One region of the Blautia segnis genome, then DNA from elsewhere that is predicted to be linked to it. Evidence: predicted binding sites of a transcription regulator. Region 1 holds the regulator's gene; the other holds the start of a gene.
The links. The regulator Rex, encoded in region 1, represses fermentation and respiration genes when NADH is low (regulators of the CRP and FNR family bind a similar motif). The targets are predictions, from matches to a motif close to ATTGTTAANTANTTAACAAT.
Positions count from the first base shown of each region.

Region 2: pflB (formate C-acetyltransferase) is a predicted target of Rex. The motif match lies at 10,767-10,786, and genes of this name have one in related genera.

Region 1 covers NZ_JACOOT010000039.1:54,706-70,574, forward strand. Annotated here, with positions in the region: gene H8S54_RS16615 (NAD(P)H-hydrate dehydratase) at 1-1,528, opposite strand, end outside; gene H8S54_RS16620 (redox-sensing transcriptional repressor Rex) at 1,649-2,296, opposite strand; gene H8S54_RS16625 (hypothetical protein) at 2,551-2,919, opposite strand; gene H8S54_RS16630 (ATP-binding protein) at 3,052-5,877, opposite strand; gene H8S54_RS16635 (response regulator) at 5,911-6,171, opposite strand; gene H8S54_RS18380 (hypothetical protein) at 6,147-6,389, opposite strand; cyclic di-GMP riboswitch class I at 6,781-6,856, opposite strand; gene H8S54_RS19205 (DUF6783 domain-containing protein) at 6,903-6,983, opposite strand; gene H8S54_RS19210 (DUF6783 domain-containing protein) at 6,954-7,058, shown strand; gene H8S54_RS16645 (threonine/serine exporter family protein) at 7,274-8,605, opposite strand; gene H8S54_RS16650 (DUF4866 domain-containing protein) at 8,633-9,439, opposite strand; gene H8S54_RS16655 (DUF2284 domain-containing protein) at 9,606-10,079, opposite strand; gene H8S54_RS16660 (LysR family transcriptional regulator) at 10,136-11,029, opposite strand; gene H8S54_RS16665 (adenylosuccinate synthase) at 11,206-12,507, shown strand; gene pyrB (aspartate carbamoyltransferase) at 12,504-13,445, shown strand; gene H8S54_RS19505 (aspartate carbamoyltransferase regulatory subunit) at 13,445-13,543, shown strand; gene H8S54_RS18385 (MmcQ/YjbR family DNA-binding protein) at 13,549-13,707, opposite strand; gene abc-f (ribosomal protection-like ABC-F family protein) at 14,288-15,869, shown strand, end outside.
Region 2 covers NZ_JACOOT010000005.1:19,751-35,619, forward strand. Annotated here, with positions in the region: gene H8S54_RS02275 (class I SAM-dependent methyltransferase) at 1-174, opposite strand, end outside; gene H8S54_RS02280 (hypothetical protein) at 392-859, opposite strand; gene H8S54_RS02285 (MATE family efflux transporter) at 1,065-2,366, shown strand; gene H8S54_RS02290 (metal-dependent transcriptional regulator) at 2,501-2,869, shown strand; gene glgB (1,4-alpha-glucan branching protein GlgB) at 3,134-4,915, opposite strand; gene H8S54_RS02300 (TetR/AcrR family transcriptional regulator) at 5,120-5,668, shown strand; gene recQ (DNA helicase RecQ) at 5,682-7,628, shown strand; gene pflA (pyruvate formate-lyase-activating protein) at 7,715-8,443, opposite strand; gene pflB (formate C-acetyltransferase) at 8,462-10,717, opposite strand; gene H8S54_RS02320 (LysR family transcriptional regulator) at 11,140-11,637, shown strand; gene H8S54_RS18005 (LysR substrate-binding domain-containing protein) at 11,586-11,780, shown strand; gene H8S54_RS02325 (heavy metal translocating P-type ATPase) at 11,787-13,751, opposite strand; gene H8S54_RS02330 (metal-sensing transcriptional repressor) at 13,989-14,264, opposite strand; partial or broken gene H8S54_RS02335 (AAA family ATPase) at 14,294-15,203, opposite strand; gene H8S54_RS02340 (sodium-dependent transporter) at 15,340-15,869, shown strand, end outside.

The DNA of each region.
Region 1 (15,869 bases):
TCAATATTTCTGGAAGTGCTTCGATCAGATCCTGTGCGGTCATGCCGTGGGTTCCTTTTTTCCTGAGGGCAAAATCCCCGCAACGTCCATGGATATAAACGGCCATGGCTGCCTGATAAGAAACCGGCGGCTTTTCTTCCTGGCTGTGATACATGCAAAGCACTGCAGCCGTTATGCCGGAAAGTACATCCCCGCTTCCCGCAGTTGCCATTCCCGAATTGCCGGAAAGATTGAAATACAGGTGTTCTTCCTGGTCTGCGATTACGGTGCAGGCATCTTTCAGCACACAGGCGCCCCCGCTTCTGTCTGCAAATTCAAAGGCCGCGGCTGCCGGATCCTCTTTCAAATGAGAAATGCTGCTGCCTGTCAGACGGCTCATCTCTCCCATATGCGGGGTCAGAATTGTATTTTCATTTATAAATTCCTGCCATTCCGGATGCTCAGCCAGAAGGTTCAGCCCGTCCGCATCTATGACTACAGGCTTTTTCGCTGCCGCCCCGTTTTTCAAAAACCAGAGCATTCGCTCTCTGCCCACTCCGTCTGTTCCAAGTCCCGGGCCGATCACCAGCACATCGCACCAGCTTAGGTTCTTTTGGTTGGCTTCCTCGTTAAATTCACAGGTTACCATTGCCTCGGGAAGAAGGGTCTGAAGGGGAACGCGGTTCTCCTCCACGGTCTGGATCTTCACCATTCCTGCTCCGCCATGAAGGGCTGCGCTGGCACTTAGGCAGGCGGCGCCGCACATTCCAGGGGAGCCTGCGATAAGGAGGACTTTCCCGAAGGTTCCTTTATTTCCCCAGGGGGCTCTTAAAGGAAGCTCTGCCAGGTCTGTCTGCTCCATGTGACAGGCTGCTTTTTCTGCAATCTGGATGCCTTTCGGGTCCCGGTCGTAAATTCCAATGTCTGCTGTCACAACCTTTCCCGCGTACATTCTTCCTGGGTAAAGGCACAGTCCCCGTTTCCGGTATGCAAAGGTTACCGTCATGTCTGCCTTAAAAGCCACGCCGAGAATGGCTCCTGTATCACCATGGATGCCAGACGGAATGTCCACTGCCACCTTGCAGGCTTCTGCCTGATTCATGCAGTCGATGATTTCTCTGTATTTTCCCGCAATTTCCCGGGAAAGCCCCACGCCGAAAATCCCGTCTGCTATAACAGTATATTCACTCCATACCGGGTTATTCGTTACCGGCACCTGATAGCTGGCGGCAATTTCCCACTGGCGTCTGGTTTCTTCGGTCATTTTGTCCGGATTTCCTGCAAGAAAAATCTCCGTATGGATCCCGGATAAGTGAAGCAGCCTTGCAATGGCAATGCCGTCGCCGCCGTTGTTGCCGGAACCGCAGACTGCCAGGACACGTTCATGCTGCCAGCTGCCATCGGGATTTTTCCCCAGAAGGTACTTCACGATTTCATCTCTGACAGCCAGGGCTGCGCGCTCCATCAGCACCAGTGACGGTACGTGCATGCTGTGAATGGTTTCATGGTCCAGAAGCTTCATCTGGCTGCAGGTCACAACTTTTTTCATGATCAGCTCCTCATCTGACGCGTCAGGCAACAAATCATTTCCTTTCGCGTCTATATGCAAAACTGCTGCCCGGTCTCCTGTAAATCTTCCAGTGAGACAAGCAGCAGTCCTCTTTAACTTCTATTTCTCTGTATGTTCATTCCGATACTGGCTTAAATTGTAGGACAAAGCCATCAGACTCTCGGAAAGATGGACATTCTCCACGATTACGTCCTCCGGAGCGTCCAGATCTGTATGTGCGAAATTCCAGATTGCCTTGATTCCGTTCTCAATGAGAATCTTCGCCATCTCCTTGGCCTTGTTCTTGGGAAGTGTCAGAATGGCGATTTCCACCTGATTCTCCTTCATAAATTCCGGAAGCCGGCTGATCATCTGGATCTCAATGCCGCGAACGGAAATTCCTTCCAGAACCGGATTCACGTCAAAGATTCCTACAAGGCGGAATCCTCTTTTCTCAAAATCCCCATAATTGGCAAGTGCCTGTCCCAGATTACCTGCACCCAGAATGATCATGGGATGGATGGTGTCCAGCCCTAAGATCTTGCCGATCTCTGTGTAAAGATATTCTACATTGTATCCGTATCCCTGCTGTCCAAAACCGCCGAAGTTGTTAAGATCCTGACGGATCTGGGATGCAGTTACGTGCATTTTCTTGCTCAGATCATTGGAAGATATACGCTCTACCTTCTCTTCCATCAGTTCCCCCAGATAGCGATAATACCTTGGCAGTCTCTTAACCACTGCCTTTGAGATTTCTTTCGCCTCCAAAATGTTCCCCTCCTTGTTCCCGCTGCCTATACTTTTCCGCGATACACTACGTCAATTATACCGAAATGTTATTTTCTTGTCAATCAAAGTTGTGCAAAATCACAAAACTTTTTGACCACGCAGCACATAATGGTTCCAGCTGCCTTAATGGTCACTGCTTTGTAAGTATCATGCTTTGTATCCCGGTAAAGAACCATGTCCATGCACTCTATCTGTCTGTACCTCTGGGATATCGTATGTGGCAGAAAAAAGAGTCAAAGCTGAAACTGGCTGCTTCTATGGTACGGCGTCTCCAATGCCTTTGTAAGCTCTTCATCCCGTTTTTGGCTATAATGAAGTGCATTTGACAATTCTTCATTCTTCTGCAACAGCATCATCTGCTGCTTTACCCGGTTAAGATCCTCTGTATCACCAGATGCATAACGCATAATTTTCTCACAGATATAATCCTCAAACATCTGCTCATCCGACTCTGGGAAAATGTTTTCACCACTACGCAGCTTCGTATCCTGATGAAGCTTTATGCATTTTCCTGTATCTTCAAAATCAATATACAGAATTTCTATATAATGATTTTTAAGAGCTTTTTCATATATTGCAGACTGAACTGCTTTCTCTAACAACTGAATTTCTCCTACTTTTTTCAATATATTTTATTACTATCGCAACTAAATGATCGAAATCGTCCACTTTTTAGTACCAAATATTCAAGCTCCATTCCATGTGAAATTTTCAATCCATTTTTAACACCTGAATCATCGTTCTATATATTTTGTGATGACAGATATCAGAATCTCCATATCAACTGGCTTGGCCACATGATCATTCATCCCGGCATTCAAAGCAGCCTGTACATCCTCTGCAAATGCATTTGCCGTCATTGCAATAATAGGTATTTTCTTTCCGTCCGGACGGTCCGGCAGATTTCGGATGGCTTTTGTCGATTCATATCCATTCATTTCCGGCATCATAATATCCATCAAGATCAGATCAAAAGTCCCGGGAGCTGTATTGCAAAACTGTGTCAGAGCAGATTTGCCATCTACAGTCCTGGTTACAACCATCCCTTTTTCTTCCAATAAAACTACTGCTATCTCCGCATTTAAATCATTGTCCTCTGCCAAAAGAACATGCAAACCCTGTAAATCCATATCTTTCCTTAAATTTTCTTCCTTTTCAGTCAATACCTGTTCTGCTATAAGCAGGGGGATTTCTACCGTAAAGGTTGAGCCAATACCTTGTCTGCTGCTGACTTCAATTTTCCCACCCATAAGATTTACATACTGTTTGGCAATGGCCATTCCCAGTCCGGTTCCCTTATAACTGGTTCTTGCTCCATCATTTTCCTGACTGAACTCATCAAATATTCTTGCCTGGAATTCCTCACTCATACCAATTCCGGTATCCGATATACGATAGCGCACGATTATATGGTGCTCATCATTACCCAGACTGTTTTCTGCAATAAATGAAATAGTGCCTCCGTCTTTTGTAAATTTGACTGCATTGCTGATAATGTTGAGCAATACTTCCCTGATTCTGAGTTCATCTGCCATTACATAGGGGTTTTTAAGTTCTTCTCTTGAAACATAAAAATTAAGGTCACGGTTTTCCATATATCCCCTTGCAATCGACAAAACAGTATTTATCATATCCCTGAGATCTACCGGTACTGGTTTATATTCCAGTTTACCACTTTCAATGCGGCTGATATCCAACACATCGTTGATCAGTGTCATCAGATATTCGGAACTCTGCCTGATCTTTTTCAGACAATTCTCCACTTCTTCGTCCGGCTTCCTCTTCAGGGCAATATCTGTAAATCCGACAATTGCATTCATTGGTGTCCTGATGTCATGGGACATATGGTTCAGGAATGTTGTTTTTGCAATATTCGCCGCATTTGCATTCTGTGCTTCTTTCAACGCTTCCATTTGTTTTTTCCTGCTTACGGAAAGGAAATAGACCAGAAGAAGCAGTACAAAAATAATCACAAATGAAATTCCGATAGCGAAGTCGGCATACTCTGCAAGGACATCCTGCAAGGTCATTTTCTTTTCTGAAACGGAATTCTGCGCAAGGACAACGCCATTTAAAATATTGGATGACTGCTCAATTGCTTTATTGATAATGGTAGCTGCTCTTCTGTTTCCTCTCGTTGTAAACATCGCTAATTCCTGCCGTTTTGCCATTTCTGCAAATGACAGACTTTTGGTCAGTGGACTTTCATTAAGAAGATTGATTTTTGAAGAGGGAATAACCGTTGCTCCTACTTTTCCCTTTGCTACTGCCTCCAGGCATTCCTCTTGTGTGTCATATTGTTTGATCTCTGCATCTGGAAAAAGAAGGGACACCATCAATTCCGAATACAGTGAGGTCTCTGTCGCTGCGATTGCAGAGAGACTGCTGCTATATTCTTTCCCCTGGTAAATAACAACCGGCGTAATATCAAAGATTACATCCGTCAAAACCACCTGAAACTGTTCCTGCATATAAAGATCCTGAATGATAGGACCGGCAATATCTATTTCACCAGATTGCAATGCCTCGTTCATCTGCACTCCCGTGGAACAGGGAACTGCCTTGATCGTGATTTCATATTTTTCCTGGACAGTGTTCAAAACGGTTCCAAGGATTCCTGTCAGTTTCCCATTTTCTTCACCGCAAAAAGGAAGATTATCCTTTAGATATCCCACACGGATTGTATTTTCATGTGCATCCAGCCATTGTTTTTCTTCCTTGTTGAGTGCATAATTTATGACCGCTTTTCCTTCATAACGGGCATACAGCTTGCTGCTGTAGTCCGTTTCTGTGTTGTTGATTTCTTCCAGGGCAGAATTTAATTCCTTTAACAGATCTGGTCTGGATTTTGATACACCAAAATAACAGTCACTTGCCCCGATATTGGCAATGGCAATAAAATCGCTGTTGACAGACAGTGCCGGAATCACAAGAGCCTCCAGTTCATCTGCATCCAGTTTTTCTATCATTTCATCATAGCCTTTACAGGCAACAACCTCTGCCTGGATCTGATTGCTGTCCAGCCATTTTTCCAGAAGTTCTTTCTGATAGCTTCCATCTGCAACACCGATACGGCAGCCATTTATCTGCTTTAGATCACCATCCGTAAGGTCCGCATGGTCCTCCCTGGTATAGATCCAGTATCGTTCCGTTAGCTCCTCATAAGAAGAAAAATTGATAGCTTCTGCTCTTTCCTGTGTATAACTGACATTTCCAAGTATATCTATTTCTCCAGCTTCCAGCATATCCAGGCACTCTTTAAAGGAAGCATAGACATATTCATACTTCCAGCCGGTTATATAAGAAATTTTCTGAAGATACTCATAGCCTGCTCCCTGCTTGTGTTCCCCGGAACCGCCTTCCTGAAAATTGGAATATGGAAAATACCCGACTCTCACGGTTTTATTTTCTTCTTCCATTGCCTGAGTTGTTTCCCCGTCACTTTTTATCTCCGACGCATAAACAGAAGCTGATACAAAAAGCAGCATAATAATTGCAAAAATGCTCAAACATAATCTTTTATTCTTATTTTTTCCTATCTTTTTATTTATTCTTTTCATCTTTATTATCCTGCTGTTGTTCTTCCCAGTCTGTCAGTTTTTCTGTTTATTCAATACAGAAAGAATGGCCACTCTCAGTTTCTCAATATCAATGGGTTTCGCTATATGTTCATTCATGCCCGCATCAAATGCTCTTTTTTTGTCTTCCTCAAAAGCATTTGCTGTCATGGCAATGATCGGGATCTCTGCCTTCTTTTTATCATTTAAATGCCGGATACACTGGGTTGCCTGATAGCCATCCATGTTTGGCATCTGGATATCCATAAGTATCAGATCATAAGTTCCCGATGACATTTTGCGACAGCTTCTGCTTTTCTTGCCTTTCTTAAAAGTACGAGTATATTTGTAAGTGGAACACTCTTGAAGTCTTGATCGTTATCATATATCAGTGCCTGAAGCATTTCATCATAATCATTGCAGTCCTGTATCTTAAATTTCAGTGTCTGATTCCCCAGACAGTCTTTGGCATAAGAGATATATTCTGCCAGCATACCCGTAAGTTTTTCTTTCACCCAGGATTTTTCTCCGCCTGTAAGACTCCGATTATACTCAAGCGTAAAGTACTTCTTATACAGATCTGCCTTAAAAAAAGGACTCTTTATTTATTGCAAAATATATGCCCGATTTGCCAATAGTAGTAACCGAAGATATTCCCTATTCAGACCAGATGGATTCCTCCAGAGATACAAAAGCATCCATCTCATGACTTCGCAGTTTATCTGGGAAGTCTTTTAGTCATGTCTAAATTTAAAAGCACCTACTTTTCATCTTAAGAATTCTGCGTTGCAGGATTCTTACCGCTTTTTAATCAGGATTGCGAACTTGTTTCGCAATTACCTATCATGTACTATTAATAATTCATGTTATAATAAAAGCACTGCCAAACAGACAGTGCACCTCACTTTATGCAACTGGCTACCATTTTACAGGTCCTGTAGCTTTGCGTCCCAAATTTTCATCTGGTTTGCCGATTTCCTTATTATAGCTTTTAAAATTATACAAAAAACTGATTTTATTATACCCCCTTACTCCGCTTTGCACAAGGAAAACATCCGGGCTACGTAGGCCGAATTCGGGTGAAATATACCGCAAAGTGGGGCGTGCAGATTGCAGGAATGATTTTTCAAACCCTTAGAACTTCTTTCTGTTTTTCTGTCAGATTCTCCGAATTACCTTCCTGAAAAAACTGTGATAATCTGTATTTACTGATATCACGTTTTTCACATAAAGATGTTATTTTATCCGCAATATACTTCTCTATCATATTCATAAGCGTCCCTAAGCGGTTTTCGCCTTTTTTTCGCCGTTTTCTTCAGCATAGGAAATCATACTTAACATATCAGCCACCTCCTTTTGCCGGACCGGTTTAGCAGCTTGCACCTGTTTGCAATTCAAGTCAGGTACAATACCGAAACGCCTTATCTGTCAAAATCCTTGCAAAGATCAGTCCCAGCGGAAGTGCTGCAATGATCAGAAGCGCAGCTGCAAACCAGGATGCGGAAAGGGATAAGGACATGATTCCAAGGTTATAAAATCCACGGTATAAATAAAGCCCCGGTACCATGATCACAATAGAAGGCACTGTCACGGAAATCCTTGGATAGCCCACCTTATTTTTCAGAAGGGAGGCCAGAAGCCCAGCTGTCAGAGCTCCGATAAATGCGGCCACTGCCGGAGGTAAGGTGGCGAGATCCACAAGCTCCAGCCGCAGGGTATTTGCAATTGCACCAAGTACTGCCGTAGAACAGGCAAGCCTTACCGGACTGTTAAACATGATGGAGAAACCGAACACGCCGAAAAAGCTTGCAATAAGCCGTGTGAGAATCCACATTGCAGCAGACATATGGATCTTTATAAAATCCACCGGCTGTAAGTGAAGAAGCATGGCCATGATCCAGGCAGACATAGTGGCTACCAGGACAATAATCAGTGCATAAGTAAGCCTTTCCATACCAGAACGCATATCCAGCTTTGCCAGGTCGATTCCGCTGGTAATAAAGGGGAAGCCAGGGATGATAAAAAGCATGGCACAGATATATCCTGCTTCATGCTGAATGGAAATCCCAAACAGGATTTCCCCTAATTTTAATAATCCTGCATATACAAAGCATGCCAGGGAGACAGATGTAACAATACCCAGAAACAAAGTAAAATGATGCTTGGTCAGCTTGCAGCGAAGGAAATTTCCAAGTCCTGCTCCAATAAAAGCACAAAACATCTCTACTGGTCCTCCGCCTAAAAGAAAGGTAAATCCACAGCATGCAATGGCGGCAGCCAGTCCCAGGGCTGCCGGGGAATAAAGGCCATGGATCCTTTCAATCTCATCCAGATAGCTGTGAAGCTCTTCCCCGGACATGTTTTTTCCCTCTGTTTCAAAGTTACGGATAAAATGCTCCAGCCGGTTCAGCTTTGACGTATTCACCCCTGTATTGGTAAGGCATAAAGACTGGGTAAAGCCGTTTTCCCCGTCAAAACAGGTGTACTCAATGGACATCAGTCCGATATCTGCGGTACAGGTAATTCCCATTGCTTCGGCCAGGGCATTCATGGAGCTTCGGACCCTCCAGGCTCCAGTCCCACAGGATAAAAACATGATCCCCACACGTCCGATAATGGAAGCCTTTTCGGTGATGCTTGCATTTATAACGGGGGTATTTTGGCCATTTGCATCGGTGTATTCATGCCACTCCACGTCCATATGATTTTTTCTGACCATCTCTGGCTGCATAAGCCCACTTCCTTCCGAAAAGTCCCTTTATAATTTCAGGCTGTCATTTCCTGCAAGTTCCATCATCCGCTCCCTGCAGGCAAGGACGATCCCGTCAATTTCCTCCATATGCTGGAGCATTTTCTTTTCAAATTCATGGATGGGAAGCAAAACGCCAAGTTCATCAAAGGGTTTCTCTGGATTTTCTTTTTTTACGCCGGTCTCCTGTCCATAAAAAACCACTGCACGGGGTGCTGCCTGCTGGATCTCCTGGAAAGTCTTCCATACAACCGCATAGGCCTGCGCCTCTGTAAGCCCCAGCTTGCAGGTATCCGGAAGTGCATAGAGGATTAAAATCCCACGCTGGCGCTCTTCTTTTTCCTCTTTAATTTCCAGCCCATCCGTGTAAGAGCGTACAATGTCATATCCATCTGCCAGGTAAAGTCTGGATCTTGGTACACATTCATGCCGGTCAAAGGTTTCCTTAAATTTTCCATAGTCATGGGCGGAAACCATCTTTCCAGCATCTTTAAGAAGCTCTCCTTCCACATTGGTAAGAAGGACCGGATTCTCTCCTGCCTTTCCGTGGAATTTTCTTGGGATCAGATAGGCTTCGCGGAGCAGATCAAACATACTTTTTCCGCACAATTCCAGAAGAAGGGCACTTACATCCCCGTTCTGGTAAGCGTGAAAGAGTACCTGCAAAAAGTGGTCCGGATCCTCATCCACCAGCATATGTTCATCATCCAGATACTGGTAAAACACTTCACGAAGTCTTCTTGATGCCTCCGGGGAAGCCAGGATTTTGGAAAAAATATCTTCTACAGCATGTTCTCTTGGTAAAACTGTTTTCATACTAAAACGCCTCTTTTTCTGTTTGGATCATGATGAGAGCTGTACTTATCTCTTTTCAGGAGGGATTATAGCATTGTTATAGTCATACCGCAATAGAATGAAAATTTTCTCTTTCATATCATATTTTTATGTCTGCCATATCATTGACCGTTGTATGTGTTTTCCATTACAAGTTTCCATGAAATAAAATTTGTGAAAAATACCGTATCTTATCATCGGTCCCCCAGCAGATCATTCCCACCGCATCTGCCATTTCCTGGGCATCAACACAGTAGGCGGACATGCAGGAATGGTGCCTGTAAGGACCAGCGGACATGATCAGCAGGTCTGTATTTCCAGATTCCATTATTTTAGAGGCCAGCTGTTCGGTGAGTTTATTGTGCGCAAGCTTCGCCATTTTGTAGTCCATATCCTTGTTTTGTATCGTCTGGAGAATAAGCGCTTTTTCATAGGCGAATACCCTTTGTTTCATAGATTCTACTGTTCCGCATTCAGGTGGACAGGCGGGATTCACGTTGTAACATCCACACTGATTTTCTTCACAAAACTTTCGATATTCCGGTTTGAACACAAGTTTTTGTGTATCCATGATTGCCGCATTTGAAAACCCAAGTTTTTTTGCTTCTTTGATGTAATCCATAGGATACCTCCTCCAAGTTTTTTACAACTCACTAAAATTTTCTCCATACGCTGGTTTTAAACCCGCCCAGCTACAATTGTGTTTTTTAATTCCCTTGCCGCAGCGCCCATAGGATGCTGGCTGTCATACACCAGACAGATCTGACGCTCCGGGATTTCGTCTTTTAGTGGGATCTGTACGATTTCTTTTTTCAGAAGGGATGGGGCTGCCATTGGCTGGGGCAAAAAGGCAAGGCCAAGTTCACATTTTACCAGCGGCAGGATCTGGTCCGCAGTGGCGGCTTCCGTATCCGGGGAAAGATCCAGGCCATGGGATAAAAATACACTGTTGTAAAATTTATAGGTCATAGTTTCCCGTCCAAGAGAAATCAGCGGATAGTTCTTTACCTCCCGAAGAGAAAGCTCCTGGCTTCCAAGGGCGGTAAACGTGGTACCGCCAACCAGGATCTCCTGGAAGGGCATGAGCATGATCTGTTTCAACGGGGAATCCACCTCTGCCGGAGTGGAAACTACTGCAAAATCGATCTTTCCACTTTTTACGGATTCAATGGCTTCCGGGGTAGAATGGTTATAAAGCTTCAGCCGGATTCCCGGATAAGTCATATGGAAGTTTTTTAATTTGTCTAACAGAAAAATATTCAGGGCAGTTTCACTGGCGCCAATGGCTACACTTCCGTGGGAAAGCCCGGAGCTGTCCGCCAGCTCCTCTTCTGCAACCTGGAACTGCTCCATTGCACCAAGCACATGGGTATAAAGCCGTTCTCCTTCCGGGGTAAGCTGTACCCCACGGTTAGTACGGATAAATAAAGTGGTATTCAGCTGCTGTTCCAGACAGTTCATGGCCCGGGTGATGTTAGGCTGGCTGTTGTTTAAAGCCTGGGCTGCCTTGGTAAAGTTGTGGTATTTTGCCACATAATAAAAAATTTTGTAATATTCGAAATTTACGTCCATAATATTTTTCCTTTTCTTTTGACATATCATATGTTTATTCCAACTATATCAATTATAGTTTTTACTTATTCCTGCGTCAAGCGTATTATGTACCCGAATAAAAAAGAACACTGTGACAGGGCCAAAAGCTGTTCATTGTAATATGGCAGCCCGGACAGTTTTCAAAGGAGGAACAAATGCTTACAGCAGTAACCGGTATTAACTGGGGCGATGAAGGAAAAGGACGTGTGATCGATCTTTTAGCGGAGCAGGCAGATGTGGTCGTCCGCTACCAGGGCGGCAACAACGCAGGTCACACAGTGGTCACCGACCAGGGTAAATTTGTCTTAAATCTTCTCCCATCTGGTATCTTACATCCAGGTGTGGTATGTGTCCTCGGGGACGGAATGGTAGTCGATCTGGAACATCTTTCCCGGGAAATCCATGAAATAGAGAAAAAAGGAATCCGGGTTACACCGGATCATCTGAAGCTTTCAAAGCGTGCCACGATCTCCATGCCATGGCACAAGGTACAGGATGAGTTAGAAGAAAACCGGCTGGCAAAAACCGACAGCGCCTTTGGCTCTACCCGCCGTGGAATCGCCTATGCCTACAGTGACAAGTACCGTAAGAAAACCCTTCGTCTTGGGGATCTGCTGCATTTAAAAGAGGATTCCGTAAAAGCCAGATTAAAAACCATGCTGGAGGCAAAGAACCTGGAGCTTGCAGGCTGCTACCATCAGGAGCCCATGTCCTACCCTGCACTTCTTACCTGGTGTGAGGAACAGGCTGAACTCTTTGGTCCCTATATTGCAGACACGGGTGAGTTTCTGGAACAGGCACTGTCAGAGGACAAAAAGGTAGTGCTGGAAGCCCAGCTTGGCGCCATGAGGGATATTGATTATGGTATTTTCCCCTATACCTCAAGTTCCTCTACCATTTCTGCCTATGGCCCTATCGGTGCCGGAATTCCGGGAAAATCCCTGGATCATGTGGTGGGCGTTTTAAAAGCATATTCTACCTGTGTTGGTGCCGGTCCCTTTGTAGCAGAAAAAGCAATGTCCGATGCCTGGGAAGAAGAGCTTCGAAAAGCGGGCGGCGAATATGGTGCTGCCACAGGCCGTCCCCGCAGGGTTGGGCCCTTTGATGCCGTAGCCAGCCGTTATGGATTAAAATGCCAGAATGCAGATATAATTGCACTGACCAAAATGGATGTGTTAAGTTCCATGAAAGAGATTCCTGTGATTACAGGCTACAAACAGGATGGAGTTATAGTAATGGACTTTGATCCTATGGAGGAACTGGAAAGTTATACGCCGGTAATAGAAATGCTCCCGGGCTGGGATTGCGATATTTCCAGCTGCCGGACTTATGATGAGCTTCCGGAGAAGGCCAAATCCTACATCCGTATTCTGGAACAGCTTTTGAACCATGAGATCCAGTTTATTTCCGTCGGAGCCAGACGGGATCAGTTTTTAACAAAAGGAGCCTGGTTATGAGACATTTGATCGATCCACTTGATTTTACCCTTGAAGAAACTACAAAAGTTCTGGATTTGGCAGACCGCATTGCAGAAAATCCGGAAGTGTACAGCCATGTGGCAGATGGGAAAAAGATTGCCACTCTTTTTTATGAGCCAAGTACCAGAACCCGTCTTTCCTTTGAATCTGCCATGCTAAGCCTTGGCGGAAAAGCCCTTGGCTTTGCCGGGGCTGAACAGTCCAGTGCCACAAAAGGAGAAACGGTAGCGGATACTGCCCGGGTGGTAAGCTGCTATGCAGATATCATTGCAATGCGCCATCCCAAGGAAGGTGCACCCCTTCGCGCATCCATGTACGCCACAGTACCTGTTATCAATGCCGGTGATGGAGGACATAACCATCCTACCCAGACACTGATTGATCTTATGACCATCCGCCAGAGAAAAGGGCATCTGGATCATTTAACAGTAGGCTTTTGCGGTGACCTGAAATTTGGACGAACCGTGCATTCCCTGGTAAACAGCCTGGTACGTCATCCTGGAAATGAGTTCTACTTCATCTCCCCGGAGGAGCTTAAGATTCCGGATTACGTAGTTGAAGAAACGTTAAAGCCAAACCAGTCTTTTTACAAAGAAGTCACCAGTCTGGAGGAAACCCTTCCAAAGCTGGACGTGCTCTATATGACAAGGGTTCAAAAAGAGCGTTTCTTTAACGAGGAAGATTATGTCCGGTTAAAGGATACCTATATTTTGAACCAGGAAAAGTTAAATCTGGCACAGCCGGATATGCCGGTTCTCCATCCTCTCCCAAGGGTGGACGAAATTGCCACAGACGTGGACCAGGATCCAAGAGCCGCTTATTTTGACCAGGTGCAGAACGGAAAATATATCCGTATGGCATTGATCATGGCTCTGCTTGAAGTCCCGGATCCGCTGACAGGAAGGACGGTGCTGTAATGTTAAAGATTGAATCTATCCAAAACGGAATTGTGATCGACCATATCCCGGCTGGAAAATACCCTTTAGGTTTATTTCTATTCCTAAAGGGTATTTAAAAAAATTATTTTCTTCCCGTATCAGTTAAATCATAACTCATATCTAAAAAATCCAGCGTTTTACCATCTCCAACAGAGCAATCTAATATCACAGATATCCAATGCGCCTTATTCATGTGGTACCCTGGCATAATCCCATAGGTTTGCGCGATAAACTGTGTCAAAGAAAAGCATTTAGATTTTCCATAATTAATGTCTCCCTATAAAAACAGGTGGAAATTCTTCAATTTCTAATTCTATAAAGGGCAATCCTAAACAGACCTACCTATCTTCAGTACATACAATTATTGCTAATATTATATTTCTAAATGTGCTTATATTTTGTGTAACTTTTTGTTTATACAAATTTTCATCGCTTAAAGCTAATTTTCTCATAGATAACTTTTTGCCTATCACATAAACTTCATGTGTAATTTAGAAAAAAGGACAAAAAAAGAGCATAAAAGCTATCTGATTTTCCGTTACTGTACCAATTACTACACCAATTTAACATCAAAATACGATATTTTACGATAAATGGCGATAAGTTTGTAATAAGCAGAAAATGCAGAAATACTATATTTTTCAGTGCTTTCATGGGATTACTTGTGCAGTCTTACAAATTTTTGCATATTTTTTTGTAATTCGACAATTATTCTTTCAAAAATGCAGGATTTCAAGTATAATATTAAGAATAAGGGTCTGGATGACGGCAGGAATGATTATATCTGCCCACATCCAGCACCTACAGTTAAGGAGGAACTTATGATTTTATCATGTCAGAGCATCTGCAAATCCTTTGGGGAGAAGGTCATTTTGCAGGATGCCTCTTTTCACATAGAAGAACGGGAAAAGGCTGCCCTGATCGGCAATAACGGTGCCGGAAAGACCACTCTCCTTCGCATTATCATGCAGGAGATTTCCGCAGATTCCGGTAATGTGGTTATTGCAAAGGACAAAAAGATTGGCTATCTTGCCCAGTATCAGGACATTCACGGCCATCACACCATCTACGAAGAGCTGTTGACCACCAAGCAGTACATTCTGGATATGGAGGAGAAGATCCGTACCCTTGAGCAGGAAATGAAATATGTGGCCGGAGAAAAGCTGGAGAGCCTTATGAACAGCTATACCCGTCTGACCCATCAGTTCGAGCTGGAGAACGGCTACGCCTACAAAAGCGAGATCGTAGGCGTGCTTAAGGGTCTTGGCTTTGAGGAAGAGGATTACAGCAAGCAGATTGAGAACCTTTCAGGTGGTCAGAAAACCCGTGTGGCTCTTGGCAAGCTTCTGATTTCCAAGCCGGACATCCTGCTTCTGGATGAGCCTACCAACCATCTGGATATGGAGAGCATTGCCTGGCTGGAAACCTATCTTCTCAACTATCCAGGAGCCGTATTTATCGTTTCCCACGACCGTTATTTCCTGGATAAGGTGGTTACCAAAATCGTGGAGATCGAAGCCGGACAGATGCGCATGTACGATGGCAATTATTCCGCCTACGCCCTTAAGAAGGCCATGCTTCGCGATGCCCAGTACAAGGCCTATCTGAACCAGCAGCGTGAAATCAAGCATCAGGAAGCAGTTATCACAAAGCTGCGCTCCTTTAACCGGGAGAAATCCATTAAGCGAGCAGAGAGCCGTGTGAAAATGCTGGATAAGATCCAGAGGATCGAAAAGCCTGTTGAAATTGACAACCAGATGCGCATTTCCCTGGAACCAAGATTTATCAGCGGAAATGATGTGCTTACTGTAGAAGGCCTTTCCAAGGCATTCCCGGGACAGATCCTGTTTACGGATATCAGCTTTGAGATCAAGCGTGGAGAGCGTGTGGCTCTTATTGGAAACAACGGAACTGGCAAGACCACCATTTTGAAGATTCTCAACGGAATCGTGGAGGCTGATGCAGGTCGTTTTGCCCTTGGCTCCAAGGTGCAGATCGGATACTATGATCAGGAGCACCATGTGCTTCATATGGAGAAAACTATTTTCCAGGAGATTTCTGACACCTATCCGACTCTGACTGAGACAGAAATCCGCAATATGCTTGCAGCCTTCCTTTTCACAGGGGATGATGTGTTTAAGCTGATTTCTTCTTTATCCGGTGGCGAGCGTGGTCGTGTTTCCCTTGCCAAGCTTATGCTTTCCGAGGCGAACTTCCTGATCCTGGATGAGCCTACCAACCATCTGGATATTGCTTCCAAGGAGATCCTTGAGGAGGCACTGAACAGCTATACCGGTACGGTGCTGTATGTTTCCCATGACCGTTATTTTATTAACCAGACAGCTACCAGGATCATGGATCTGACCAATCAGGCCATTGTAAATTACATTGGGGATTACGATT
Region 2 (15,869 bases), on a different contig from region 1:
GATCCGCAGCTGTTCCTTGTCGTTATCAGAAAGTTTTTTTTCCAAAAATCCACTTTCCAGGGTCTTTAGCCATGCCTTTTTTTGCATCCCCTTCAGCTCTTTTTCATTCACCTCAGAATACCCCTCTGTCCGGGTACTCCAATAGCTCTCTATTTCATCCAGCAATCTATCCAATTGTATTTCCTCCGCATAAATCTAAAGTTGTATATTCCGCAAATATACTCCAATGTTAAAACTTTATCAAAAACGCTTTCTTTCCGCAAGCCCCCCTGGGGGATGTATATACAATTCTCCCACTGCGCCATTAAATTTCCCAGCAAAAAAATATCAGAGAACCTCTGTCAGCTGAGATTCTCTGATATTTTTCAAAATCCGTTCTGTTTCAAAGCTTTTATTTCTTTGTATCGTGCCGCACTGTGCAGCTGTTTTTTCCATTCTTCCTGGGTTCGTAAAGGGCCTTGTCCGCTTCTGCCTCTTCGGGCACAATATACTGTAAATTAAAATCCCCGATCACCTGGTCAAAATTTCCTGCGGAATGCTGGGGAACCACGGTTTTCTCATCTGCAGAATAATACAGAATATACCCCTGGGTTTCCAGATCGATCCAGCATACATAGTCAAATTCCGAAAGAACCGCGTGGGCGATGGATGCATTTCGCTGCTCATCCTGCAGAAATATTTTTTGAAAAAAGTGATTTTCTCCAGCATAATGATTCACCTTATCTGACTGTATTTTCCCAAAGCTTTTTTCAAAATCCTCTCCAAAATGAATCCTCACGAAATCAATAATTATTTTTATTATACTACCCGGTACATGATTTGTCATGGGAAAATACTGTGAAATGTTACGGTTTCCCATATTTACAGGTTTCTGTTCCTATTGTATAATGAACAGGTCTTTGATAAATTTCATTTCAGGAGTATCATTTTCATTTATGATAAAGCAAAACAGACATTATCCCCTTCTGGATCCGCAGAATCCTGCGTCCGGGTACAATATTTTCTTCATTTGTTTTTATAACAATAATGATAAAAATATATTTCAGAAAGGATAACCGCTTAAAATGTTAAAACAATTTTTCAAATACATCACACAGAGTGTGGCTGGCATGATCGGGATTTCTGTGTATATTCTTGCAGATACCTTTTTTATTTCCGTTCAGTCAGGTGCAGATGGACTGGCGGTGCTGAACTTGATCCTGCCTGTTTACGGGCTGGTTTATGCAATCGGCGCCATGATTGGCATCGGCTCTGCTACCAGATATTCCATCAGCAAAGCCCAGGGCGGAAATCCGGATTTTTATTTCACACAGTCTATTTTTTGGTGCCTGATCTGCAGCATTCCTTTTATTCTCACAGGAATTTTTCTTCCGGGAAAATTTCTTGAGCTCCTTGGTGCCGATCAGAGACTGATCCATCTTGGAAAAGGATATCTCAGAATTATGCTGATCACTACGCCGCTGTTTATGTCCAATTACACCTTCACAGCCTTTGCCCGGAATGACCATGCTACCTCACGGGCCATGATCGGCGCTATTGCAGGAAGCCTGTTTAATATTGTGTTTGATTATATTTTCATGTTTTCTATGGGACTGGGGCTTTCCGGTGCGGCACTTGCCACTGCGTTTAGCCCTGCGGTAACCATGACCATCTGTTCCACACACTTTCTCAGTAAGAAAAATCAGGTGGAATTTCAGTGGAAGCGCCCTTCTATCCGACACCTTGTTTCCTGCTGCCAGCTTGGAATTTCCGCATTCGTGGGAGAGCTTTCTTCTGCAATTATTACCATTATTTTCAATATGCTGATCCTGGATATTGCAGGAAATGTAGGCATAGCTGCTTACGGCGTTATTGCCAATCTTTCCCTGGTGGTCATGTCTATTTTCAACGGACTGGCGCAGGGCGCACAGCCGCTGATCAGCCAGAATTATGGGCAGGGAAAACAGGAAAATGTACGAAAGCTTTTGAAATGGAGTATTCTTTCCTGCCTGGTTCTGGAGCTTGTTACAGTGGCTCTTTCCTGGGGATTTACAGATGGATTAATCGGGATTTTCAACAGTGAAAACAATCTTCTGCTTTTGAATTATGCCCATATCGGACTTCGAATCTACTTTCTTGGCTTTTTGTTTGCAGGCATTAATATTATGCTGGTGGCCTATTTTTCCGCCACTGACAACGCCCGCCCAGCCATCACAGGTTCCCTCATGCGCGGAATCTTCGCCATCGCCGTTAGTGCCGTAATCCTATCGAAACTCCTTGGAATAAACGGCGTATGGGGCTCCTTTTTAAGCTCGGAAGTCATCACATTCGCCGTACTGCTCCTGCTTTCCAGATTTCAGAAAAAGCCCCAAAAAGAGATCAAATAAAAAACATGCATAAAATGCATAAAAGATTGCGGATAAACTGGTCAAAAAATAATTGCCCAATTCAGTAAACTATGGTATCCTATAATTATTATACTTGAACAGCAACACAAGCTAGAAAATTGAGGTGATCTATCGTGAAATCAAATGAATCCGCTGAGAACTATCTGGAGACAATTCTCGTCCTCAGCAAGAAGAAACCCGTTGTCCGTTCTGTTGATATCGCTGATGAGCTTGGTTTTAAGAAGTCCAGTGTCAGCGTTGCCATGAAGAATCTCCGTGAGAAGAACCATATCACCGTCACTCCTGAAGGATATATTTATCTTACTGAATCCGGTCAGAAGATTGCGGATATGATTTATGAGCGTCATGAATTTTTATCCTCCTGGCTGATCAGCCTGGGCGTTGATCCTGAGACTGCTACTTCCGATGCCTGCCGCATCGAGCACGTTATAAGCCCGGAGAGCTTTGCCGCAATCAAGAGCCATCTGGCTCCGGATAAATAAATGCCGTAATCCCATACTCTCACGGCTGCACGCTTTACGGAATATTGCCTGCCAAATAGTTACAGATTAATACATGAAATAAGACCTGCACTCCAGATAAATGAACTATAGTAAGTTTCGATTATAGCATTTTATTTGGATGCAGGTCTTTTGTTTATACCAAATACTGTGACAAATTGCAATGCTCTCCAAGCTCTGGACTACTTTTCGCAAAGCTCTTGAAACAGCGTTTCAAGCATGCCCTTTGCTGTCTGCTTTTCAATATTACTTCACCAGATAATATCTTGCGGAAAACGGTCCCATTTTGAATACCGCTTTTCCGCCCTTGATTTCTTTTTCTTTCTTGGTGTAGCGCTTTTTGCCGCCGTATTTTACCATGTCGCTGGCAAGGAGAAGCTCATATCCGGCGTAATCCTTTTCCAGGGTGTATTCCTGAGTTTCATCTGAGAAATTGAACACTGCAAGAATCTTCTGATCCCCGCTGATTCGCTCAAACAGGTACATGCATTTCTGCTCCTGATGGCAGTCCACCCACTCAAAGCCATCCTGGCGGATATCTCTCTGATAGAATGCATTATTCGTCAGATAGCACTTATTCAGGTCTGCCATGAATTTGTGGAAAGCTTCGTGGATCGGGAATTTCAGCAGGATCCAGTCAAGCTCGTCTTTCTCGCACCATTCTTTGAGCTGTGCCAGTTCATTTCCCATGAAGTTCAGCTTTGCGCCTGGATGTGCATACATATACATGTAAAAGGCTCTTGCCTGAGGGAATTTGCCGTCGTATCCGCCGTTCATTTTCTGGGCGATGGTGGCTTTTCCGTGGACGACCTCATCATGGGACAGAGGGAGAATATAGCGCTCATTGTAGTAGTACATCATGGAAAAAGTCAGCTTGTGGTACTTCTCTCTTCTTTCATTTGCATCTGCCTGGAAATAGGACAGGGTGTCGTGCATCCAGCCAAGATCCCATTTGTAGTCAAAGCCAAGTCCGCCCTCCCAGACAGCCTTAGTAACACCCTGGTAAGGGGTAGAATCTTCTGCAAAAAGCAGGCATTCCGGGACACGCTCTTTCAGTCCCTGGTTCATGGTGCGGATAAATTTAAGAGCAGCCAGGTTCTCGCCGCGGTTTGCGTCTCCCTGCCAGTAGATCAGGTTTCCTACCGCATCCATGCGAAGTCCGTCGAAGTGGAATTCTCTCAGCCAGTAATATGCGGAGGACTGCAGGAAGCTGCATACCTCACCTCTGGAATGCATAAAGTTGCAGCTGCCCCATTCGTTGCGTCCAACTGCCATGTTGGGGTACTCGTATAATGCGGTTCCATCGTATTCTGCCAGTGCATAATCATTCACAGCAAAATGCACAGGAACGAAATCCAGAATTACGCCGATGCCTGCCTGATGGCACTGGTCTACAAAGGATTTCAGTTCTTCCGGCTTTCCGTAGCGGGCAGTTGGGCTGAAATATCCGGTGTCCTGATAGCCCCAGGATTCATCGCAGGGATACTCGCAAAGAGGCATGATTTCTACATAGTTGTAGCCGTATTCTTTCAGATAGGCGATGAGGATTGGGGCAAGCTCTTCGTAGGTGTACCAGTCTTCCTGTCCTTCTCCCCGTTTTTTCCAGGAGCCGAAATGCATCTCGTAGATGTTGATTGGCTTGTCATGGCCTACCTTGCAGCCTTTCTGCCATTTGGCATCTTTGAATTTGTAGCCGCCAAGGGCATAGGTTTTGGATGCGGTGCCGGGGCGCATTTCGCTGTAGAATGCGTAGGGGTCTGCATGGTCTATGAAGGAGCCGTCCTGGCGGTAGATTCTGTATTTGTACATCAGGTCGGAGCCCACACCGTCAATGGTGCATTCCCAGAAATTTCCATCGTGGACGCGGTTCATTGGGGTTTCAGTCCAGCCGTTGAATTCTCCGATTACGGAGACGCGCTGTGCTGCAGGGGCAAAGGTGCGGAAGGTGGTGCCGCTTTCCAAGACGTGTGCGCCCAGGTACTGATAGGCTTCAAATTCTTTGCCGGTGTAAAAGTTGTAAAAATCCATAAATACCCTCTCCCATTTCTATTGTGATTGATTTTAAAAGTTATTAGACAGTAGTTGGTTTTCTTTGTATAATAGGGATTATAATTGTATGGGAAAGGAATTGCTACCATCGAAAAACGACTTTGGTTGGAAATCCAACTTTTTCAAAAAAGTGTTGGATAATTATATTGCTAAAGCGGACGCCAGGAGGAGCAGGAAAAGTGTATGGATATTAGGGTTGAAAAGACAAGACAGAGTATTATTAATGCGTTTATTGAATTGAGATCGCATAGGGAGCTAGAGAGGATTACGATTAAGGAGTTGTGTGAGAGGGCGCGGATCAATAAGTCTACGTTTTATTCTCATTATCAGGATATTTATCATCTTTCGGATACGCTGGAGACGGAGGTGGTGGTTTCTATTATGGAGAATTTGAGCCATCCGGAGAAGGTACTGGAGGATACGGCGGATTTTTCGCGAGAGCTGTTTATGGGGTTTCTGGCGAAGGATGCGCTGATTGGGATTTTGTTTTCGGGGAGCAGGAGTAAGTGTCTGGTGCAGAAGATTGAGATTGCTTTGAAGGAATTGGTGTTTGGGGCTTATCCACAGTATCGGGAGAACCGGGATATTAATATTATGCTGACGTATATCTTGTATGGATGCTATTATGCGTTTTATGAAAACCGAAAATATGGGGATGTTCCGGTGCTTTCCAGTATTACAGAGCTGACGGGGGAAACGGCTGCGGCGGCACTGAAAATGGTTAATAAATAGAGAAAGGACAATTATGACATTGAATACAACAGGTTCCAATCTGCAGATGGGAAGTTCAACGATCACTCCTTTGCAGATTTTAAAAACTTATTTCGGATATGACTCCTTCCGTGAGGGGCAGGAGGAAATTATAGATACGATTCTGGACGGCAGGGATGCGCTGGCGATTATGCCTACCGGGGCTGGGAAATCCCTTTGTTATCAGGTTCCGGCGCTGCTTTTGCCGGGGATTACGCTGGTGGTTTCGCCGCTGATTTCGCTTATGCAGGACCAGGTGAAATCCTTAAATGAAGCGGGAATCCATGCGGCATATATCAATTCTTCCCTTACAGAAGGACAGATCAGCAAGGCACTTTCTTTCGCCGCAAGAGGTGTGTACAAGATTATTTATGTGGCACCTGAGCGGCTGGAAACGGCTTCTTTTCTGGCGTTTGCCCTGCATACTCCCATTTCCATGGTGACAGTAGACGAGGCACACTGTATCTCCCAGTGGGGACAGGATTTCCGTCCCAGCTACCTGAAAATCGTAGATTTCGTGAGGCAGCTGCCTGGACATCCGATCCTCAGTGCTTTCACCGCAACCGCCACAGAAGTGGTCAAAAACGACATTGCAAGAATTCTGGAACTGAAGAATCCAAACATTGTCATCACTGGCTTTGACCGAAAAAATCTCTACTATCGAGTGGAGCATCTTACAGGAAAACAGAAAGATACCTTCATTGCAAACTACATAGCCAGTCACGCAAACGAAAGCGGTATCATCTACTGCGCCACCCGCAAAAACGTGGATACTTTGTATGAACAGCTGCTAAAACAGGGTGTTTCTGTCACCCGTTATCATGCGGGAATGAACACAGAGATCCGCAAGGAAAGCCAGGATGATTTCATCTATGACCGCGCCCAAGTTGTGATTGCCACCAACGCGTTTGGAATGGGAATCGACAAGTCCAACGTGCGTTTCGTCATCCATTACAACATGCCCCAGAGCATAGAAAACTACTACCAGGAAGCCGGCCGTGCAGGTCGTGACGGAGAACCTGCAGAATGTATTCTTCTCTTCTCCCCGCAGGACGTTATGATCAGTAAAATGCTCCTTGGCAGCAAGGATTTCGAGGGCATGGATTTCGCTGAAATGGAACAGGTGCGCCATCAGGACGCAAAGCGTCTTCAGATTATGGAAGGCTACTGCATGACCACCTCCTGTCTGCGCAATTATATCCTGAATTACTTCGGGGAATCCACTGACCAGCCCTGTGACAACTGCGGCAACTGCCATCAGGAATTCGAAGAACTGGACATGACTCAGGACGCCAAATGGGTAATCGGATGCATTACAGAAATGCGCGGAAGATACGGCCAGGCCCTTGTAATCGGTACCCTGCTTGGCTCCAAGAGGGCCCGCTTAAGAGAGATTGGCGCCGACTCCTACAACTGTTACGGTCAGCTTCAAAGCCGCACGGAAAATGACCTTAGACTTCTCATCAGCCAGATGATCCGCCAGGGTTACATCGTCCAGACAGACGGGGAATACAGTGTCCTCAAAGTCGGAAATATCTCAGAATTACAGCAGAAAAACACCCAGATCCTTGTAAAAAAATTCAAGGAAAAAGAAAAGATTTCCGCGTCAAAGAAACGCAAAAATCCATACGGAAAGAGCTATTTCGAAGCCGAAAATACTGCCGGCAATTCCAACGAAGCCACTAATACTTCCAGCCCAAATGCCGCAAAAAAATCCGCCCTTTTCGAAACCCTACGCCAGCTTCGCCTCCAGATTGCCAAAGAAGAATCCGTCCCGCCCTACATCGTCTTCACCGACAAAACCCTCATCGACATGTGCGAGAAGCTTCCAGGAACCGAATCCGAAATGCTGGATGTCTCCGGCGTCGGCCAAAACAAACTAAAGAAATACGGCCAACGTTTTTTACAAGAAATCTCCTCATTTCTTTCCAACAACAACTAATCATTTCCCGCAACTTAAAAGAGGTCCCCGTGAGACTTTTCCAGTCTCACAGCGACCTTCCTTTAAGGAGTTTGCTTCACGATCTCTTATATGGCGTTAAGAATCCGTCTTGCATTATCAATTCTTTCCTGCGTTGGAGGTTTCACGCCCTCCAGCGGATATGGGATTCCCAGCTTTTCCCATTTAAAAATACCAAGCGTATGATACGGAAGAACTTCCACGCGCCGGGCGTTTCCCAGTGTCTTGATAAAATCCGCAAGCTGGTGCAGATATTCATCCTTGTCACTACCTCCCGGAACCAGTACATGGCGAATCCACACAGGTTTATTCATGTCCGAAAGCTCACGAGCCATAGCCAGAATGTTCTGATTAGTCTGCCCGGTAAGCTTCACATGCTCCTGCTCATTGATCTGCTTGATATCCAGAAGCACAAGGTCTGTGTATTTCATCAGTTCCAGCCATTTGGAATGCCATGGTTCCTTCGTGGTATAAGGATTTCCGCTGGTATCCAGGGTGGTATGGACTCCTGCTTCCTTTGCCTTGCGGAAAAGCTCTGTAAGAAAGTCCATCTGCAAAAGGGGTTCCCCGCCGCTCACCGTGATACCGCCTTTTTCTCCCCAGTAGGATTTAAAGCGAAGAGCTGTTTGCAGAAGCTGATCCGTGGTGTATTCTTTCCCTTCCTTCATATTCCAGGTATCCGGATTATGACAGAACTGACAGCGCATAGCGCAGCCGGAAAGAAAAATTACATATCTCACTCCGGGTCCGTCTACAGACCCGAAGCTTTCCAGAGAATGAACATAGCCTTTTAACATGTTGTTTTCCTTTATTAATTACATTCTGTCATGGCAGGTTCTGGCAATAACATCCAGCTGCTGCTCTCTTGTCAGATCGATAAATTTAACAGCATAACCGGAAACACGGATAGTGAAGTTTGCATACTCCTCTTTTTCCGGATGCTCCATAGCATCGATCAGTTTCTCTTTTCCAAATACGTTTACGTTCAGATGATGTGCGCCCTGGTTGAAATATCCATCCAGTACGTGAACAAGGTTATCTGTACGCTCCTCATCACTGTGTCCAAGTGCATCCGGATTGATTGTCTGAGTATTGGAAATTCCATCCAGTGCATCCTCGTAGTCAAGTTTTGCAACAGAGTTCAGGGAAGCAAGAAGTCCGTTCTGCTCTGCGCCGTAGGATGGGTTAGCACCTGGTGCAAGCGGCTCTCCGGCTTTTCTTCCATCCGGAAGAGCACCTGTAGCCTTACCATAAACTACGTTGGAAGTAATGGTAAGAATAGATGTGGTTGGCTTGGAATCACGATAAGTATGAATATGTTTCAGCTTCTCCATGAATGTAGAAAGCAGTTCTTTCGCAATGCTGTCAGCTCTGTCGTCATCATTACCATAACGTGGGAAGTCACCCTCAACCTGGAAGTCTGTAGTAATTCCGTCTTCATCACGAATTGCTCTTACTTTTGCATATTTAATAGCAGACAGGGAGTCTACTACATGAGAGAATCCGGCGATACCGGTTGCGAAAGAACGGTCAACCTTTGTATCGATCAGAGCCATCTCAGCTGCTTCATAGTAATATTTGTCATGCATGTAGTGGATCATGTTCAGAGTTCCTACATACAGATGAGCCAGCCAATCCATCATCTGGTCATATTTCTGCATAACCTCATCATAATCAAGGTACTCGGAAGTAATCGGCTTGTACTCCGGTCCTACCTGCATTTTCAGCTTCTCATCCACACCGCCGTTGATTGCGTAAAGAAGGCATTTTGCAAGGTTTGCACGAGCTCCGAAGAACTGCATTTCCTTACCAGTCTCTGTAGCAGATACACAGCAGCAGATTGAATAGTCATCGCCCCAAACCGGACGCATAACATCATCGTTCTCATACTGTACGGAACTTGTTTTAACAGAAATATTAGCAGCATATTTCTTGAAGTTCTCCGGCAGCCTGGAAGAATAAAGAACCGTCAGGTTTGGCTCCGGAGCCGGTCCCATGTCCTCAAGAGTATGCAGGAAACGATAGTCATTCTTGGTGATCATATGGCGTCCGTCAACACCGATACCACCAACCTCAAGAGTAGCCCATACCGGGTCTCCGGAGAACAGCTGGTTGTAGGACTCGATTCTTGCGAATTTAACCATACGGAATTTCATTACCATGTGGTCAACAAGCTCCTGAGCTTCCTTCTCAGTGATAACACCGTTCTTAAGGTCTCTTTCAATATAGATATCAAGGAATGTGGAGATACGTCCAACACTCATCGCAGCACCATTCTGTGTCTTGATTGCTGCAAGATATCCAAAGTACAGCCACTGGAATGCTTCATGTGCATTTTTTGCCGGCTGTGAAATATCATAGCCATAAATTTCAGCCATTGCTTTCATTCCCTTAAGGGCACGGATCTGATCTGCAATTTCCTCACGAAGCTGGAAATCATAGCGTCTCATACCCTGGCGGTCGCATGCTGCAAAGTCTTTCTCCTTGCCTTCGATCAGAGCATCAATACCATACAGAGCCACACGTCTGTAATCACCTACAATACGTCCACGTCCATAGGTATCCGGAAGTCCGGTAAGGATATGGCTGTGACGTGCTTTTTTCATCTCTGGTGTATAGATATCAAAAACACCCTGGTTATGTGTTTTGAATTCATATTTTGTAAACATATCATGAATCTGCGGATCTACTTTATAGCCATACATCTCGCATGCTTTCTCTGCCATCTTAATTCCACCGTATGGCATAAATGCACGCTTCAGAGGCTTATCTGTCTGAAGTCCTACTACTTTCTCAAGATCCTTCAGATCTTCGTCAATGTATCCAGGTCCATATGCAGTCAGGCCTGTAACAACCTTAGTTTCCATGTCGAGCACACCATTATTGGCACGCTCTGCTTTCTGCAGCTCCTGCAGCTTTCCCCACAGCTTGTCTGTAGCCTCGGTCGGGCCTTCCAGGAAGGAATCATCTCCGTCATAAGGGGTATAATTGTGACGGATAAAATCACGAACGTTGATCTGTTCTTTCCAACGGCTTCCGCTGAAGCCTTCCCACTGTGCAAAATCTTTCATTCTTGTACCTCTTTCTTTCTATTTTGTAGTTCTCCGCGTATATTGAAGAATTGTTATTGGTTTAACGATTGTAGTATACGGTATTGTTTTTTCCCCGTCAATCGGTTTGGAACATGCTTTTAATAAAATACAATTTGAATGTAAAAATATGGAATTTGCAGGACATGAGTCCTATATTTCAGACTTTCCAAATGCCCCGCATGCGCTCTCTTTCCATATGATTCCAATGGATTCTGATAAATATTCTCAGCAATACCTTTGATAATTTTTATCAACATAATCCAAGGGGCAAAAGTCCTTTGCCCCTTACATCAATGCCTTTTATTTGGGACAAAAGTCCCTTTTATATAGTTCCTTTAAAATTGAAAGAATAATTGATGGAATTGAATATGAATTTGCTACATTTACGATATTTTGCAAAATTGGCACAAACGCTGCACTATACACGGGCGGCAGAACATCTTTGCATTGCACAGCCAAGCCTCAGTCACGCCATTTCACAGATGGAAGCTGAGCTTGGAGTTCCCCTTTTTGAGAAGGTGGGAAAAAGCATTGTGCTTACCCATTATGGGGAACAATTTCTGGCCTGTGCACAGCAGACTCTTATGACACTGGACAATGGAGTGGACGCCCTTCAGCGTGTGGGACGAGGAGAAGGACTGATTCGTCTGGGGCTTCTCTGTACCCTGGGAGAAGACTTTGTTCCCGGGCTTGCAGAACGATTTCTGAAGCAGTATCCTGAGAAAATATCCGTTTTACATTCAATACAGGCATCACCGGACAGCTGCTTGACGGGCTTTGCGCAAGGCGTTTTGACCTTGTTTTCGCCTCTCTGGCGCAGTTTCACACCATTGACCTTGCCCAGACCATTCCTTATCCACAGGTTTATTTTGCCAAAGGCTCCGGTCTTCGTTCTGTAGTTGACGGCCTGTTGCGCCAGATCGGCCAGGAGCCCCAGATTGCCTACGAGACGGAGGAGGACAGCGTAATTGCCGGACTTGTGGCCCATGGATTTGGGATTGCAGTGGTTCCCTACATGGAAATGCTTCTCCGATTACTTTGATTGTCATTATTTTTTCCTCCATTTTAATAAGAATGCTGAATTTGTGATTACCAATACGGAACCTGCGTTGTGGACGAGGGCACCTACGATGGGGTTCAGGATTCCGGTGATGGCAAGGACGATTGCAATAAAGTTCAAGGTCATAGAAAAGGTCATGTTCAGTTTGATGGCAGTCATCATGCGCTTGGAAAGAGCAATGAGATGGGGAAGCTCTTTTACTTCATCGTCTACAAGGGCAATGTCGGCTGCGTCTACTGCGATGTCGCTTCCCACGCCGCCCATGGCAATTCCCACTTCTGCACGCTTCAGAACCGGGGCGTCGTTGATTCCGTCGCCGATCATACAGACCATTTTGTTTTCCTGCTGATAACCATCAATGTATTTCAACTTGTCTTCCGGGAGACAGTTGGCACGGACTTCCTTAATATGAAGCTGGGATGCGATGGTCTTCGCCGCATTTTCATGGTCTCCGGTTAAAAGGACCGACTGAACGCCAAGGCTGTTCAGGGAGTCAATCATGCCGGTGCTTTCCTCACGAAGAGTATCGGAAAGAGCGATGAAACCAGCATACTGACCGTCAATTGCCACATAAGTAACGGTACAGCCGCGCTCTATGTACTGCTTCGGATTAGCCTTACTCTGAATTTTTTGAGTACTATAAAAACTTGCATCTGTTAATTCTTTGCTTTCTCCTGTTTTATCCTCAGTGTCTGCACACTTTTCGGCAATGGTCTTTATTTCCACGCCATGTTCCTTCAAAAGCTTCGGATTTCCCGCCAGAACCTGTTTTCCTTCTGACACTGCACAGACTCCCTGTCCCGGAATCATCTGGAAATCCTCTGCACCGGAAAGTATGATGCCTTCCTTCTTACAGCAGCTTACAATTGCTTTTCCAAGGGGATGCTCGGAAAGCTGCTCGGCACAGGCTGCAAGTCTGTAAATATCATCATTGTTATAATTTTCGCTGTTGCTGACAGCTGCAACCACCTTCGGTGTACCATATGTTAAAGTTCCGGTTTTATCAAACGCAATCACGTTTACCCTTGCAAGCCGTTCCAGGGCATCTCCCTCACGTACCAGGAAGCCATGCTTGGTGGCATTTCCGATAGCCGCCATAATAGCGGTTGGGGTAGCCAGCACAAGGGCGCAGGGACAAAATACAACCAGAATAGTAACCGCACGGATAATCTCTCCAGAAATCAGCCAGGTAAGAGCTGCCGCAGTTAACGCGATCACCACGATCCAGGTAGCCCAGCGGTCTGCGATCCCTACAATCTTAGCTTTCCCAGCGTCTGCGGATTGGACCAGACGGATCATTCGCTGGATGGAGCTGTCCTCCCCAACCTTGGAAGCCTTCATCTCAAAGGCTCCAAACTGGTTGACCGTTCCGCTGGATACCTCGTCTCCCACTGTCTTATCAACTGGAAGGGACTCCCCTGTCATAACCGCCTGGTTGACGGAAGTCTGTCCTGAAATAATGATTCCGTCTACCGGAACCCCTTCCCCAGGAAGTACCCGAAGGATATCACCAACCTGTACCTTTTCCGCAGGGATAACAGATTCTTTTCCATCTTTTATTACCCTGGCGGTCTGTGGTGTTAAATGAACCAACTTTTCGATTCCGGCTCTGGCTCTGGCTACAGTAAGCTCTTCCAGAAGTCCGCCAAGCTGCATAATAAATGCCACTTCTCCGGCCGCAAAATCCTCTCCAATGCACACAGAAGCGATCAGCGCCAGAGATACCAGAACGTCTGCTTTGATGTCAAATTCCGTCACCAGTCCAATGATGGCTTCCAGAATAATAGGAAGTCCGCACAGCACAATGGCAATCCAGGACATGTCAAAGGGGAACGGGGAAATTCCCAGCAGACTTAACACAATGGCGCTTCCAGAGATCACCAGCAGGGTGATGTCTTTCTTCGTGCCGCCGATTTCAAGTAACTCTTCTAACTTTCCCATTAGATTTTTCATGTTATGCCTCTTTTCCATACCTTATGAGGTATAGGTTCATTATACCTATAGGGGTATAGGTTATCAAGAAGGGTAAATGATAAGAATTCTCAAAACAGACGCAAAACAGGCCGCATATCACCCGCAAACCATTTCCGACTCTGACAATAAGTCGGAAATGGTTTGCGTAATGATATGCGGCCTGCTCTGTTGTGCATTGACACATATAAATCTATCACTCAAGAACCGTAACGGAGATCATCCCATATTGGAAAATCGTTCCACTGCTTTGGTAAAGCTCTCGATGGTTTTATCTGCGTCGCCATGCTCAATTCCATCACGAACGCAGTGTTTGATGTGGCCTTCCAGCACTACCTTGCCGCAGCCGTGAAGCGCGGATTTTGCAGCGTTGATCTGGGACAGAACATCCTCACAGGGAACATCCTCGTCGATCATCCGGTCAATGGCCTGCACCTGACCAATTATTTTTTTTAACCTGCGGTGCAGGTTCTCAGAATCCATACATTGTTTCATTTGTTTGATACATCCTTTCTAATCAGCACCTTTTTCCCGGTATCAAAAGAACTGAAGGTCTGCAGGGAAATCTGGTTCATGTATTCATTCATATAATCTACATCATCCACCAGCAGTGCCTTGATAAAATCATTATAGCGCACATTAGATTTCTGAAACCAGCCGCGGATCATTTTCCGGAACATATTCTTCACTTCGTGGTTGGTAATAGACAACTGATACAATTTCCTCATCCACTGGAGTTTCAATATTTTTCCCAGAAAGAAGATCTTCCATATCAACCTTTATATTTGGCGAACCTTCCTGTATCAGCTTTCCAACCAGACTGTTGGAACTGGTATTTGCCCAGAAGTTTTCAAAACGGCCGGTATCCAGAAACTTGGTAATGGACCATGGATTGTAGATGTCCGTGCGGCTGCCGAAACGAAAACCATCATACCAGTACCGAACCTGCTCCAGCTGATCCATGCAGCCAAATTCCATGAGAACCCTTTCTACCTCTTCCCTGTTAAAGCCAAAGGCAGTCTCATATTTCCTGGAATCTGTAGTCACAATTTCCAGATTGTTCAGATCTGAAAAAATAGATTCCTTGGAAATTCTGGTAATCCCCAATCTTGCATCCTGATAGGTTGCACCTTTCACTAAAGCAAAGCTGATAAAAATAACAGGATAGCTTCCCTGCAGTTCCCTGTATTTCTCACTTTTCCATATCTGCAGTCCTTCAAAGTATCTGCTGTATCCGGCATACTGATTGGAAAAGAAATATTCCAGCATACTCATATTCAAAGTTTTTCCAAAACGGCGTGGTCTGGTGATCAGCGTAACTACATCCCCGTTCTCCCACCATTCCTGGATAAAATCAGTCTTATCTACATAAAAATATCCGTTTTCTCTGATAGAACCAAAATCCTGATTTCCAATGGAAATAACTGGTTTCATACTGTGGAAAGCTTCCTTTCATGTCTTCTACTTTAACATTTCTGCTTCCTGTTTACAAGTCATCTGAAAATTTGTTTTACTAATTATTTATCATATGTTATCTTATTCTTACAACACTAAGGGGGAAAGAATGATAATGGAAAAGAAATCGAATCATTTTTCAGGACAACTTGGTTTTGTCCTTGCTGCGGCCGGAAGTGCTGTAGGAGTGGGAAACTTGTGGAGATTTCCATACCTCGCAGCCAAAGACGGAGGCGGCTTATTTTTAATTATTTACCTGATCCTGGTACTTACCTTTGGATTTACCCTGCTCACTTCTGATATTGCCATCGGCCGACGCACACAGAAAAGTGCCATCGGTGCCTATACCCAGATGCGGCCTAAGTGGAAATTCCTGGGAATCCTCACCTTCCTGGTACCAGTCCTGATCATGACCTATTACGCTGTCATCGGCGGATGGATTACCAAATATGCAGTGGTCTATGTAACCGGACAGGCACAGGCAGCTGCCGCAGATGACTACTTCACATCCTTTATTTCTTCTTCCACTTCACCGGTGATCTTCGCCCTGCTTTTCATGGGTGTCACTGCTTTCATCGTGTACAATGGGGTGGAAAAGGGAATTGAAAAAGTATCCAAATGGATGATGCCTATCCTGCTGGTTCT